Regions from separate parts of the Microbacterium sp. LBN7 genome, predicted to be linked through region 1. Evidence: predicted binding sites of a transcription regulator. Region 1 holds the regulator's gene; the other holds the start of a gene.

Region 1 (7,496 bases):
ACCGTCGCGACCTACATCGCGGTCGGCATCGCCGTGCTGATGCTCATCGCGGCGACGCTGCTGATCGGCACGACCATCCGATTGTCGGCGTACGCACGGCGGAAGGAGATCGGCATCATGCGCCTCGTCGGCGCCTCGAACCGATTCATCCAGACGCCGTTCGTGCTGGAGGGCGTGTTCGCCGCGTTCCTCGGCTCCGCCCTGGCCAGCGCGGCCGTGGTCGCAGGTGTGCACTTCGGCGTGAACGGCTATCTGCGCGGGCGCGTGCCCTTCATCACGACGTGGATCACGATGGGGGACGCCGCTCTGGTGGTGCCCGTCCTCATCGGCATCGGCGTGATCCTGGCCGCCCTCTCGGCCGGCTTCGCGATCCGTCGCTGGCTGCGCACCTGATCCGGCCTCGCACCTGATGTAGGCTGGTGGGCTGGCCACAACAGAGAGCAGGAGCACCATGCCCAGGGAACGCGGGGAGAAGGTCGTCGCGACCAATCGTCGCGCACGTCACGACTACAACATCGAGAAGTCGTACGAGGCGGGAATGGTGCTCACCGGCACCGAGGTCAAGTCGCTGCGCCAGGGGCGCGCCAACCTTAGCGACGGCTATGCGTTCGTCAAGGGCAACGAAGTGTTCCTCGACTCCGTGCACATCCCGGAGTACTCGCAGGGGCACTGGACCAACCACTCCGCGAAGCGCATCCGCAAGCTTCTGCTGCACCGAGCGGAGATCGAGAAGATCGCGCACGCCGTCTCGGCCGGCGGCTACACGCTGATCCCGCTGAAGCTGTACTTCTCCGACGGCAGGGCCAAGGTCGAGATCGCCCTCGCGAAGGGCAAGCGCGAGTACGACAAGCGACAGACCCTCCGCGAGCGCCAGGACACCCGCGAGGCCGACCGCGCCATGCGTCTGCGCAACCGCGTCGGCGAGTAGTCGCCGTCTCAGAGCGGCAGATCGAGGACGCGGCTTGCGGTGTCCGTCCATGCTGCGACGAAAGCGGAGCGCGTGAGGTCCCCCGGAGTCTTCTTGAGAAGAGCCTGGAGGATCGGCCATTGAGTCAAAGCGCTCATCAGAACCGCCGCGACGGCGTCGGGATCTGACACGCTGATCGTTCCTTCCGTCACCTGCCTCCTGATCCAGTGGGCCAACTCCGTGTAGACGTCGGCCATGACGCCCTTCCAGAGTCGTTCGGCGAGTTCCGGGTGCTGATCGAGGTCCCGGAGCAGGACTCGAAGCATCGTTTCGTCCGCCGTCATCGAGTCGATCACGCTGGATGCGATGACGTGCAACGCCTCTCGGGGATCGGCCGGCAGATCGTCGACTGTCGAGCGGCTGTTCTGGTTCAGGGTCTCGAGGTAGGTGTCCACCCCGGCTTCGAGGACAGCCGCCTTGCTGGCGAAGTGCTTGTAGAGGGCGCCGGATCCACCCGTCAGTCCTGCGGATACCTGGATGTCCGCGACCGAGGTTCCGTCATAGCCTCGCTCGGCGAAGAGCTTCATAGCGGCGGCGACTAGCGCATCTCGTCTGGCTCCCATAATGTGAGAGAGTAATCACTCTCTTCGTATCGTGCAAGAAAGGGCCGTCATGCAGAGGAGCGCGCTCATCCTCACACTGGCTGTGCTCGGTGCGGTGGCGGTCGCCTCGGGCCTGTACGCGATCATCTTCGGCCCGACTTCCGTGCCGGGCGGGTCGCCGACGTCCTCGAGCGTCGACAGCGAGTACCGGTTCGTCAACGTGTTCTGGCTCGCAGCCGGCGTCGCTGTGTGGTGGTCGCTCTTCCGCCTGCGTGAACGAGCGACGGTGCTGCGCACCATGCTCGTGCTGGCTTTCATCGGTGGCCTTGCCAGGGTCCTCTCCGCCGTGGTCACCGGATGGCCTCACCCGGTGTTCATCGCGAGCACCGTCCTGGAGCTGGTCGTCGTTCCCCTGGTGCTCTGGTGGCACGTCCGCTTCGTCGGTCTCAGAGGCTCGGAGTGAAGCCGAACACCCGCCCCAGGAAGGCCAGTTCGCGTTCCAGGGCGTTCACGATCGTCGTCCCGCTGCGGAAGCCGTGACCCTCGCCGGGGTAGACGACGTACTCGTGCTCGACGCCGTTCGCCGCCAGAGCATCGCGGATGGCCTCCGACTGCGACGGCGGCACGACCCGGTCCTCGGCTCCCTGCATCAACAGCACGGGCACATCTATCCGTTCCGCATGCGTCAGCGGTGAACGCTCGATGTAGAAGGCCTCGGCCTCCGGGAGCGGTCCGACGAGCCCGGTGATGTAGTGCTCCTCGAAGCCGTGCGAGTGCTCCGCCAGCATCCGGAGGTCGGCGACGCCGTAGCGGCTGATCCCCGCGGCGAAGGTGCCGCCGCGCACCAGCGCCGAGAGCACGGTCCAGCCCCCTGCCGAGCTTCCGCGGATCGCGATGCGCGAGGCATCGGCGAGACCCGCGTCAGCGAGGCCGCGCGCGGCGGCGATCACGTCGTCGACGTCGACGATTCCCCATTGCCCGTGCAGGCGGTCGCGGTAGGCGCGACCGTACCCGGTGGAGCCGCCGTAGTTGACATCGAGCACGCCGATGCCCCGGCTCGTGTAGAACGCGATGGCGGCGGATGCCGCGCCGGTGACGTGTGCGGTGGGGCCGCCGTGGACGAAGACCACGTACGGAGGCAGCTCGCCTTCCGGCGCTGCGGCCTCGGGGTTGGCCGGAGCATAGGCGAACGCATGCACCGAGCCGTGGCCTCCCTCCACGAGGATCGCGGTGGCGGGCGGCATCCAGGCGGTGTCGACCGGTTCGCCGCCTGCGACCGTGATCGTCTCGCCGGAATCGAGGTCGACGCACCAGACACCGGGTGCGCTCGTCGAGCTGCCGCCGGAGAGCAGCACGCGAGAGCCGGACACGTCGTCGACGCTCACGTGGCCGTCGCAGGGGACGTCGAGGGTGCGGGTCGAGCCGTTGGCGGCGATCTCGACGACGTCGTCGCGGCCGTTGGTGCGCACCGCGACGATGCGGCCGTCTGCGAGGGGCTGGTACCAGCGGTTGCCCAGCACCCAGAGTCCATACCCCGTGTCGGCGTCGCTCGAGGTGATCGCCTCCGGAGCGCCGTCACGTGTGCCGGGGACCAGCGACAGGCGCTGGAGCTGCCAGCGGCCGGTCGGGTCGTCGGCGTAGAGCAGCTCGGTGTCGCTCACCCATTCGGGCTGGAGGGCGGCGCGCGTGGCGACCCAGGGGCCCGCCTCGCCTTCTGCGCCTTCGTCGTCTGCTTCGTCGATCTCGGAGATGACCAGCGTCGCGCTCTCCCACGGCATCCGCGCGCCGTCCCACGCGACCCAGGCGATGCGCGAGCCGTCGGGCGAGAGCGCGGGATGTGCGACGAAGGCATCGCCCTGCGTGAAAGCACGGATCACGGCGTCATCCGCTGCCGCTGAACCGTCGGTCGGGATCTCCACGATCCCTCGGATCTGCGCTTCTCCGCGGAGGTCCTCCCGCACGGCGAGGAGCCGCCCCTGTTGTAGACGGAGTCCGCCGTGCGAAGGACCTGCGGGGGTGAGCGGGACAGGACCTGCATCGGGCGAGAGCCGGTACACGCGCTGGTCTCCCGCGTCGACGAAGTACAGCGTGCCGTCGGCATCCGCGGTCCAGGCGCCGCCGCCGTACTCGTGCACGCGCGACCGCGCGCTCCACGGCGCGGGGAGGATCACCGCGCCGCTCGAGCTGCGGACCGTCACGCGCCCTCCCTCGGACGAAACCGACTCGCCCCACCAGATCTCCGAGCCGACGAATCGCGCCCCATCGATCCGAGGGGCGGAGGCCGCGACCGAGGCGGCGGAGAAGGGCGATGGCCAGGAACCGTACGGGGACGACATGGTTCGAGCCTAGGCGGCCGTCGAAGCACGGCCTCCCGAAACCGGGAGGACGGCTCTCATGCCGGCGGACGGCGGATGCCGAAGGGGCGCGGTCAGACCGCGCGGAGCACCGCCACGACCTTGCCGAGCACCGTGGCCTCGTCGCCGAGGATGGGCTCGAAGGCGGAGTTGCGCGGGAGCAGCCAGGTGTGGCCGTCGCGGCGGCGGAATGTCTTCACGGTGGCCTCGTCGTCGAGCATCGCTGCGACGATCTCGCCGTTCTCCGCGCTGTTCTGCGAACGGATGACGACCCAGTCGCCATCGCAGATCGCCGCATCGATCATCGACTCCCCGGACACCTTGAGCATGAACAGATCGCCCTTGCCGACCAACTGGCGGGGGAGCGGGAAGATCTCCTCGACCTGCTGCTCCGCCGTGATGGGCACGCCGGCCGCGATCCGGCCGACGAGGGGGACGAGTGCGGCATCGCCGACCGGTGTGGCCACGTCTGCCGGGTTCTCGCCGCTCGTACCGGGAAGGTCGATCAGCACCTCCATCGCGCGGGTCTTGCCCGGATCGCGGCGCAGGTAGCCGCTCAGCTCGAGCTGGCCGAGCTGGTGGGTCACGCTCGAGAGCGACTTGAGTCCGACCGCATCGCCGATCTCGCGCATGCTCGGCGGGTAGCCGTGGTGGGCGATGGAGGTCTGGATGACCTCGAGGATCGCCATCTGCTTCGGGCTGAGGCTCTTCCGACGGCGCGTCCGAGGGGCCTCCTGCTCCGGGGCTGAGTTCTCGCTCATGGTGCTCCTTCAGTACGCGATCCGACGTTCCTCTTCGAATGTCGGAGGCCCGTGGTGGGGTGTTCTTATCGAAACCGTATCCGAGAATCGGCCTGATCTGGAAGATCTGTTCGAGCGTGTCGGAAGATTCGGGGGTCCGATTTCGAAGAACAGTTGACAGATGTTCGAACTCGAAGATATCTTCGGAACGTAGCTTCGCATTCACGGCTCCCGGCCGAGACGCGAATGCGAACGCTACGCCAACTTCACCGCCGGCCTCGCCGACGGGGACAGGGTAAGGAGCCCGACATGAGCAGCATCAGCATCAGCACCGCAGCGGTCATCCCGGCACGCCCGGCGACCCGGTCGCGACTGCGACTGACGGCTCGTGGTCGTGGTGTGCTGCTCGCCCTCTCCGCGGTTCCGCTCGCGGTCGGCATCGCCTTCGCGGCGATCAGCGGAGGCAGCGCCATCGCCGCGGGCGACGACACTGCCAGCAGCTTCAGCAGCGCGGACTTCCAGACCGTGACGGTTCTCCCCGGTGACACGCTCTGGTCGATCGCCAACACGGTCGCCCCCACCGCCGACCCGCGCGACGTGATCGGCGAGATCAGCCGTCTCAACATGCTGCGCGGCGGGGCCCTGCAGATCGGCCAGGAGCTCGCGATCCCTGCGCAGTACTCGAACTGATCCTTCGACGGGCTCAGTCCTTCGGCGGGCTCAGGAACCCATCCTTCGGCAGGCTCAGGAACCCATCCTTCGGCAGGCTCAGGAACCCAAGGGGAGGGGTGCGTCACGCGGAGGGCGCGCGGCCTAGCATGGAAGGGTGACTTCCTCACTCGATGCCCTCCCGCTCCGTGACGATCTTCGCGGGCTCACCCCGTACGGTGCGCCGCAGGCGCCGCTGCCCATCGCGCTGAATGTCAACGAGAACACGCATCCCGTGCCCGATGCGGTCGCGAGCGACATCCTCGACGACATCGCCGTCGCGCTGCGCGATGTGAACCGGTACCCGGATCGTGAGTTCACGACACTGCGCGAGGGATTCGCCGAGTATCTCGGTCACGGCCTCACATCGGATCAGATCTGGGCGGGCAACGGCTCGAACGAGGTCCTCCAGCACATCCTGCAGGCCTTCGGCGGCCCTGGGCGCACGGCGTTCGGCTTCGCGCCGACATACTCCATGTACCCGCTCATCTCGCAGGGAACGGGGGCGCGCTGGGTCGCGGGCACCCGTCAGCCCGACTACACGATCACGCCCGACGAAGCGGCGGAGCAGGTCCGTGCGGTCGATCCCGACGTGATCCTGCTCTGCTCGCCGAACAACCCGACGGGCACCCCGCTCGGACTCGACGTCGTCGAAGCGGTGTACGAAGAGGCGCGCGGCATCGTGGTCGTGGACGAGGCGTATCAGGAGTTCGCGCCGCGCGACGCGGCATCCGCTCTGACACTCCTCGAAGGACGCCCGCGTCTGGCCGTCTCCCGCACCATGAGCAAGGCGTTCGCCTTCGCCGGCGCGCGTGTGGGCTACCTCGCAGCGGACCCCGCCTTCATCGACGCGCTGCGCCTGGTGCGGCTGCCGTACCACCTCAGCGCCCTCACCCAGGCGGCGGCGGTCGCCGCGCTGCGCAACTCCGACGTCATGCTCGGCATGGTCGAGGAGATCGTCGAGCAGCGCGACCGCATCTCGGCGACGCTCGAGGCGCTGGGATACACGCCCCACGAATCCTGGTCGAACTTCGTCCTCTTCGGCGGCGTCGCCGACCCGCGCGCGACGTGGCAGCAGCTGTACGAACGCGGCGTGCTCATCCGCGACGTCGGCATCCCGGGTCACCTCCGCGTGACGGCGGGCACCGAGGCCGAGACCACCGCATTCCTCGATGCCCTGGCCTCGATAGGATCAGCATCATGAGCACTCTCGCCCAGAACCCGCGCACCGCGAGCCGTGTGCGCAGCACGTCGGAGTCCACCGTCGAGCTCGAGCTGAACCTCGACGGCACCGGAGCCTCGCGCATCGACACCTCCGTGCCGTTCTTCGACCACATGCTCACCGCCTTCGCGAAGCACTCGCTGACCGATCTCACCGTCCGCGCATCGGGCGACACGAACATCGACGCGCACCACACCGTCGAAGACGTCTCGATCGTGCTCGGTCAGGCGATCCTGCAGGCGCTCGGCGACAAGTCGGGCATCTCGCGCTACGGCGACGCACTCGTGCCGCTCGACGAAGCTCTCGCGCAGGCCGTCGTCGACATCTCCGGACGCCCGTACCTCGTGCACGAGGGGGAGCCGGCAGGGTTCGAGCACCACCTCATCGGAGGACACTTCACGGGTTCGCTCGTGCGGCACGTGTTCGAGGCCATCGCCTTCAACGCGGCGCTGACGGTGCACGTGCGCGTGCTCGGTGGTCGCGATCCGCACCACATCGCCGAGGCGGAGTTCAAGGCCTTCGCCCGTGCGTTCCGCCAGGCCAAGGCCCTCGACCCGCTGGTCGACGGCGTGCCGTCCACCAAGGGCGCGCTGTGAGCCGAGCGCCCAGGGTCGCCGTCTTCGACTACGAGTCGGGCAACGTCCACTCGGCGGTCAAAGCGCTCGTCGCGGCCGGTGCAGACGCCATCCTCACGCGCGACCGCACGGAGGCACTCGAGGCCGACGGTCTGCTCGTGCCCGGCGTCGGCGCGTTCCAGGCCGTGCGCGACGCGCTGCATGCGCACGGCGGAGACGAGATCATCGACCGTCGCCTCGCCGGCGGTCGCCCGGTGCTCGGCATCTGCGTCGGCATGCAGGTGCTGTTCGCGCACGGAGTCGAGCGGGGTCACGACACCGAGGGCCTCGGGGAGTGGCCGGGCGCCGTCACCGAGCTCAACGCGCCCGTGCTGCCGCACATGGGCTG
Region 2 (7,496 bases), 1.2 Mb from region 1:
CCGCAGCCACCCGTCGACGGACTGCGTCGGCGGCACGTAGCCGACCGCGGGGAACCACTTGAGCTGGACGGCGAGCCACATCACCAGCACGAGGCTCACCCAGAAGCCGGGGAGGGCGAAGAGCACGACAGAGATCCCCTTGATGCACCGGTCGAACCACGTGCCGGGTCGGAGACCGGTGATCATCCCGAACACGACGCCGATCACCGCGGTGATGAGAGTCGCGAGCGTCACCACCGACAGGGTCACCGGGACCTTGACGGCGAGCTGCTCGGAGATCGGCTGGAAGTTGCGCCAGGAGACGCCGAAGTCGAGCAGTGCCGCGTGCGAGAGCCAGTCCCAGAACTGCACGAGCAGGGGACGGTCGAGCCCGATCTTCTCGGCGAGGGCGGCCTGCTGCGCGGGGCTCGCCGTGGTGCCGAGGAGCGATGCCGTCGGGTCGCTGATCGCGAGGTGGGCGAGGAAGAAGGTGCCGATCGAGACCGCGACCAGCAGAACCAGACCGGACAGCACGCGCTTCGCCGTGAACAGAAGCATGGGGACCTCTCGGGTCGGAGGGGAAGGGGTGGGCCGGGGCGGACGCGAGCGCCGCCCCGGCCGGAGCGTCAGCCCCGAGTGATGTAGCGCAGCGTCGGGAACATCATCCCGACGACCGGCTGCAGCTGGATGCCGCTCGCGGTGTAGTAGATGTTGTTCGCCTGATACCAGACCGACCACCACGCCTGATCGACGAGAGCCTTGTTCAGCTCTTCGATGGCCGCGGTCTGCGCGTCGCCGCGCTCGGTCTGCACCTTCTCGACGAGCGGAGCGATGACGTCGTTCTGCGCGTAGTCGGGCTCGGGGTTGAACCACTGCACGCTGGTGACCTGACGAGCCACCGTCGCGACGTCGTTCCCGTCCATCGCCAGGAAGGAGATGAACATCGGGTAGTTCGGCGCGTTCAGCTGGTAGTCCGGCATCTGCATGTTGTCCCAGGTCACCGTCACCCCGAGCTCGTTGAGCGCCTGCTCGGCGGAGGGCTTCCACATCTCGAAGATCGGCGACATGGGCATCGAGATCGCGAAGCCGTCGGGGTATCCGGCATCCGCCAGCAGCTCCTTGGCCTTGCCCATGTTGTAGGCGTAGGTCTCGTTCAGCGCCGGATCGTTGATGTCGCCGCCGTCGGGGAAGACCTGGTTGGTGGCGACTCCGGCTCCGCTGCCGACGGCGGCGAGGACCGCGGCGCCGTCGAAGGCGTAGTTGAGTGCCTGCCGCACCTCGAGCTTGCCGAGCGGCTCGCTCTTGGCACCGGTGTGGTCGGTGATCACGAGGCCCGCCCAGCCGGAGACGCGCTGGGCGACGTTCCATCCCTGCTGCCCCGCCTGCTCGAGGTTGGCGACGTCGCCGTACTGCACGTTGATCTGGCCGCTGAGCATGGCGTTGTGCCGAGCGGTGGCGTCGGTGATCGGGAAGATCGACAGCTCGGAGAACGGATACGTCGCGGCATCCCAATGGTCGGCGGTCTTGGTGAAGTGGTACTCCGCGCCGGCGACGCTCGTGGTGCTGTCGAGCACATAGGGGCCGGAACCGATCGGCTCCTTGCCGAGAGACCCGGCCTCGATGGACGCCGGCGACATCACGTAGCTGCGGCCGAGACCCATCAGATAGAGGATCGTGTCGTCGCGTTGCGTGAGCCGAATGCTGATCGTGTCGTCGTCGACCTTCTCGAACGAGGCGACATTGAGGTACGCCTCGCCGGAGCGCGGGCCGGCCTTGAGGTATTCGAGGCTCTTCACCACGGCATCCGCATCGACCGGGGTGCCGTCGCTGAAGACCGCGTCGGTCCGGATGTCGAGGTCGATGCTCAGATCGTCGTCGGCGACGGTCCATTCGGTCGCGAGCGACGGGATGGGCGCGCCGTCCTCGTCGAGGGCGATCAGCGCGTCATAGACCGCAGAGAGGTAGGGACCGTCGAAGCCGATGTCGGCCAGTGACGGATCCCAGGAGGTGACGTCGAGGAAGTTGCCGATGTTGAGAGCGTCGGGTCCTTCGGCGCCGCTGCCGTCGGACGGTGACGGAGACGTTCCGCCGCTGCAGCTGGTGAGCGCGAGGGTCGCGGCCACTGCTGCGGCGAGCGCGAGGGGCATTCGTTTCATGGTTCCTTCTCTCGGATGCAGGGAGGGTGAAGAAGGTTCGAAGAGCCGCTGGCCGGAGAGCCGGATCCGACGCCACTTCGATGTGTCGTGCTGGTTAGTCTACATGTGTGGAAAAAGAGCGCAACAGCGATCTTCGCCCGACGACGCAGCGGTCATGCCTCCCGACGCACCCGGCTCGTCCGAGCGCGCAGGACTCGTCGGCGAGGACGGGTCTGGCGCTGCTCAGGCGGCGATGTCGAACCGTGCGCGGCCGCCGAGGCGCGGTGTGCGGGCGGGATCGACGTACCGGGGCGGGGTGAACCAGACCCGGGCCGCGATACCCGTGCCGTCGATGTGGATGTCCCACCCGTTGTCGTGGATACGGTGATGACAGGTCTCGCAGAGCAGGACCCCGTTGGCGAGATCGGTCGGCCCGTGATCGCGTTGCCACCAGCGGATGTGGTGGGCTTTCGTCATCTCGGGCGGGAGCCCGCACATCGCACACCCGCCATCCCGTTCCACGAGCGCCAGGCGTTGCGCCCGGGTGAAGAGGCGTTTCTCCCGACCCCAGTCGAGAATCTCGCTGCGCCCGCCCATGACCCACGGGATGACTCCGCCCCCGGCGGCCATCCGCCGCGCAGCGCCCACACCGACTCGCTGGTCGAGTCCGTCCACGGTCGCTGATCCGGCCCCGGACTGCAGATCATCCAGGGTGAGCCGGACGATCACGGTCGCCCCGGCAAGCGGCATCCGCGATTCGCACCCGAGGATGTGCGCGCAGAACGCGGCCAGGGCATCAGCCTGAATCGTCGCCACTGTGCGGCGATCCGCATCCGCCGCCTCCGCATCGGGGGCATCCTTCCGGGCAGCGAACGCCGCCGACACGAACCCGCGGATCGCGGTCACCACCGGCGCCGCGGTCTCCGCATCGAGCACCGCACTGAGGTGCACCATCCCATCGCGTTCGAAGATCTTCAGCGCCCGCTTCGCCCGCCTCTCCTCCTCCTTCGGCTCGACCCCGTCGGGATCCAACCAGGCCTCAGCCCGAGTGATCAGCTTCCGCAGCTCATCCAACCCCAACCCCACCGCACGCTCCGTCAGCAGCGTCTCCGCCTCGAGGATCCGTTCCGTCCCCGCCACGACGCGGCACCGGTCCAACAACGCGATGATCAGCCCCGCGGCCGCCACACCAATGACCCCAGCAGCCAACGCTGCCCGCAACACCTCGTACCGGGCGGGCAACCGTGCCCCCAACAGGTCTGTGCGGGGTGCGGTCGCCTGCCCCACCGTCACCAACCGCGACGCATCACCCGACGAGATTCCGGTGGTCGCGGCGATCAGCTTCGCCGCCGTCCGGAAGCCGTGCTCCTTCGCCAGACTCCCCGCCCCCAACTCCCTCCGCGACTCGTGCGCGATCCCCGCCGCAACCCCCGCATGCACAGCATCGGCGCATCGCTGCAGCGCCCCGAGAGCGTCGTTCACGGCGATGAGCTGCTCCCGCGACAACCCCATCGCGTCATCCGCGCCCGCCCACGCCACATCGAGACGGGCGACCGCCTGATGCAATCCAGTGAGCTTCGACATACCCCGATTCTACGGTGCGTACACTCTATATTCGAAGCTATGTTCGAAGTGAATGCTGATAGATCGGCATACTGCGCCACCACCGCACCCCCCGCGGGAATCCCCCGAGCTCCGGACTCGTTCTCCCCCTCGGACGCTCCACGAAAGGCGCACGATGACCCCTCACCCCCGCGGTTCGGCCTGGCCGCCGCTGCTGGTCGCCATCGCCCTCGAGGTGTCGGCCACACTCGCCCTGCGCGCAGCTGAGGGCTTCACGCATCCGCTCTGGCTCATCCTGGTGGCCATCGGCTACAGCGGCTCGCTCTGGCTGCTGTCGATCGTGCTGGATCGCGGGATGCCGGTCGGCGTCGCCTACGGGATCTGGTCGGCGATCGGCGTGGTGCTCACCGCGGTCCTCGGAACGGTTCTGTTCGGCGAGCTGCTCGGCCCGGTGCAGATCGTCGGCGTCGGGGTGATCGTGGTCGGAGTGCTGCTGGTCGAGCTCGGATCCCACGCACGCGACAGCGCAGGGGCGGCGTCATGACCTGGCTGCTGCTCGCCCTCGCGATCGCGAGCGAGGTCACCGCGACTCTGAGCCTGCGCGCATCAGAGGGACTTCGTCGCAAGCGCTGGATCCCCGTGATCGTCGTGGGCTACCTCGCCGCATTCACCCTGCTCGGCGCGATCCTCGCGATGGGGATGCCGGTGGGCGTGGCCTACGGCGTCTGGGCCGCCGCCGGCGTGGCCCTCACCGCGGTGCTCGGTCGCGTCATCTTCAAGGATCACTTCTCCGCCATGATGGCGATCGGGGTCGCCCTGATCGTGGTCGGGGTGGCTCTCATCGAATTCGGCGGCGCCCACTGACGCAGGCCGGCCGACCCGCGCGACGTCCGCCGCCGGGTCACCACACCCCGTCTGCCCTCACCTCCCGGTCGACCCAGCATCCGGCGAGCGCGGCCCGGACCTCCGCGCCGTGGTCGCGGGCCAGCGCCAGCGCCGCGTGATTCTGCTCGAGCTGCGCGACCCGTGACGCGCCGAACAGCACGTTGGACGTCGCGGGATTCGCCAGGCAGAACGCGATGCCGAGGGCGGCGGGAGAGACGCCGAACTCTCCGGCGACCCGCTCGACCTCCGGGTAGATCTCGGCGATCCGCTCCCGGATGCCGCCGACGTCCGCGCCGATCTTGCGCTGCGGCGCGCGACCCGTGGCGAGGATGCCGCCCTCGAACACGTCGGACGCCTGCAGGGTCAGCGTGCCGTCCGCGAACAGCGGCCCGTACGCCTGCCCCTCCGCCATCGAGCGCCGGGCGATGCCGTATTTCAGCTGCGCGAACACAGGGCCGGCGACCCCCTGGGTCGCGGCCTCGGCCAGGGCCGCTCGCGTGTGCTCGATGCGCCAGTTGTTGATGCCCCAGGAGCCGACGAGCCCTTCGTCGATCAGCTCGTCCACGTCGGCGACCAGGCGCGACAGGTCGGGCGCGTCGATGTAGTCACCCACGACCAGCGTGTCGAAACGATCGAGGCCGGCGCGTCGGAGCGACTCGACGATCTGCGCCCGGAAGCCCTGGTTCGGCCAGTCCCACAGCCAGAGCTTTCCGCACAGCACGATCTCGGAGCGGTCCACCCCGCTCCTGCGGAGCGCCTCCCCGAAGAGGATGTCCGTCCTCGAGTTCTCCGCGTGCGGACCCATGTTGTAGAAGGCGACATCGAAGAATCCGGCATCGAGGTCGACGGCCCGACGGATCAGCGAGACCGCATCGTCCTGCGACATGCGGTCCCACGTGTTCCAGGACCCGAGCGCGAGCGGCGGCACCGGTGCGCCGCCCGGGCGCAGCGGCCTCCGGGCATATGTCTGATCGGGCATGACGACTCCTTCGGGACGCGCGAACGCGGGGTTGTGTTTTTCTATGTTTGTAGAATATAACGGAGACACCCCCGTCGCGACACCGTCAGTGAGGACGAACATGACCAAATCCCCCCGCCGCATCCTGGTCACCGGAGGCGCCTCCGGGCTCGGTCGCGGCATCGCGGCCGCGTACCGCGCCGAGGGCGCCACCGTCTTCATCGGAGACGTGAACGCGGATGCCGCCGCCGAAGCCGCAACCGCGATCGGCGCGACCGCTCTCACGCTCGACATCGGCGACGAAGCATCCGTCCTCGCCGCCGCCGAGCGGATCGTCGCGGCCGGCGGACTCGACGTGCTCGTGAACAACGCGGGGATCGTCGCCGGCGGAGGCACCCTGCAGGAGGTTCCCGTCGACGTGGTCGACGCCGCGCTCCGCGTCAACGTGCGCGGCACCTTCCTCATGCTGAGGGTCTTCGGAGCCCTCCTCGCCGAGGCCGGTCGCGGCAGCATCGTGAACATCTCATCGATCGGCGCGCGGCAGCCCACACCGGGCCTCGGCCACTACGAGGCGACGAAGGCCGCGGTCGACGCCCTCACGCGTACCGCGGCGATCGAGCTCGCCGCCTCCGGCGTCCGAGTGAACGCCGTCGCCCCCGGCCCCGTCCTCACTCCCCTGACCGCCGCGTTCGCCGACGACCCGCAGGCCCGCGCCGCCTGGGAGTCGCGCATCCCGCTCGGCACGATCGCCGAGGTCGACCAGATCACCCCGCTCGTCCTGTTCCTCGCGAGCGACGCCGCCAGCCACATCACCGGGGTCTCCGTCGCCGTCGACGGCGGACAGCTCCTGGTCTGAACCGACTTCGCCCTCACCGGACAGGACATCATGACGATCCCCACCACCACGCGCGCGGCCGTGCTCACCGCGCACCACGAGCCGCTCACCCTGCAGGATCTTCCCCTGCCGACCGAGATCGAGCCGGGCGCCGCTCTCGTCCGCATCGCGTGCACCACACTCTGCGGCACGGACATCGAGATCTGGGAGGGACGGATGACCTTCCCCGGCATGCTCCCGATGGTGCTCGGTCACGAGATGGTCGGCGAGATCGTCGCCGCCGGCCCGGAGACGAGAGACGCCCTGGGCCGCCCGCTCGCCCCCGGCGACCGCATCGGCTGGTCCGAATCGACCTGCGGCGAATGCCACGGCTGCGTCGTGCTGCGCGAGCCCGTCGCGTGTTCCCGCCGCGGCTACGGCTTCCTGCAGCGCACGGACGTGCACCCCTTCGCCACCGCCGGTCTCGCCGAGTACGCGTACGTCACTCGGGGCGCGGCCAAGCTCCTGCTGCCGGCATCGGTCAAGGACACCTGGGCCTCGATGGCGGGATGCGCCGCGAAGACCGTCCTCCGATCCTTCGAGCGCGGCGGACGCATCCGCCCCGGTTCGACGGTCGTGGTGCAGGGCTCCGGTGCTCTCGGCATCTTCGCCACCGCGGTCGCCAGGATCGCCGGCGCCGGCCAGGTGATCACGGTGGGCGCGCCGGCCGCGCGTCTCGAACTCGCCGCGCGGTTCGGAGCGGATGCCGTCGTCGACTTCCGCGAGGGACCGGTCATCGAGCAGGTCATGGAGCTGACCGACGGTCGCGGCGCCGACCACGTCTTCGACTTCGCCGGCGCTCCGAGCGTCGGCCCCGACGCGATCGGCATGGCCGCCCAGCGCGGCACGGTCGTGATCGTCGGCTCGACCGGTCCGGCCGGCGACGGCTTCGCGCTCAGCACGATCATGGGCAAGGAGCTCACCGTGGTCGGCTCCCTCAACGGCGACATCTCCGACTACGCCCGCGCGATCGACTTCTTCACCGCCTTCGCCGGCCGCTTCCCCTGGGACGACCTGTTCAGCGCACCCGTCGGACTGGCCGATGCCTCCGCGAAGATCGCGAACATGCACCACCTCGATGAGGTCAAGGCCGTCATCGACC

What was found. The regulator LexA, encoded in region 1, represses DNA repair genes until DNA is damaged. The targets are predictions, from matches to a motif close to TCGAACANNTGTTCGA.
Region 2: the regulator LexA is predicted to act here: its motif matches at 3,730-3,745, upstream of LBN7_RS03075 (DUF222 domain-containing protein).

The regions. Positions count from the first base shown of each region.
Region 1 is NZ_CP147856.1:3,508,512-3,516,007, forward strand. It holds gene ftsX (permease-like cell division protein FtsX) at 1-393, shown strand, start outside; gene smpB (SsrA-binding protein SmpB) at 452-928, shown strand; gene LBN7_RS16965 (TetR/AcrR family transcriptional regulator) at 937-1,530, opposite strand; gene LBN7_RS16970 (DUF4345 domain-containing protein) at 1,580-1,972, shown strand; gene LBN7_RS16975 (prolyl oligopeptidase family serine peptidase) at 1,956-3,845, opposite strand; gene lexA (transcriptional repressor LexA) at 3,938-4,624, opposite strand; gene LBN7_RS16985 (LysM peptidoglycan-binding domain-containing protein) at 4,913-5,293, shown strand; gene LBN7_RS16990 (histidinol-phosphate transaminase) at 5,430-6,515, shown strand; gene hisB (imidazoleglycerol-phosphate dehydratase HisB) at 6,512-7,129, shown strand; gene hisH (imidazole glycerol phosphate synthase subunit HisH) at 7,126-7,496, shown strand, end outside.
Region 2 is NZ_CP147856.1:632,256-639,751, forward strand. It holds gene LBN7_RS03065 (ABC transporter permease) at 1-537, opposite strand, end outside; gene LBN7_RS03070 (ABC transporter substrate-binding protein) at 606-2,135, opposite strand; gene LBN7_RS03075 (DUF222 domain-containing protein) at 2,358-3,596, opposite strand; gene LBN7_RS03080 (DMT family transporter) at 3,853-4,221, shown strand; gene LBN7_RS03085 (DMT family transporter) at 4,218-4,541, shown strand; gene LBN7_RS03090 (aldo/keto reductase) at 4,579-5,541, opposite strand; gene LBN7_RS03095 (SDR family NAD(P)-dependent oxidoreductase) at 5,642-6,376, shown strand; gene LBN7_RS03100 (zinc-binding dehydrogenase) at 6,407-7,496, shown strand, end outside.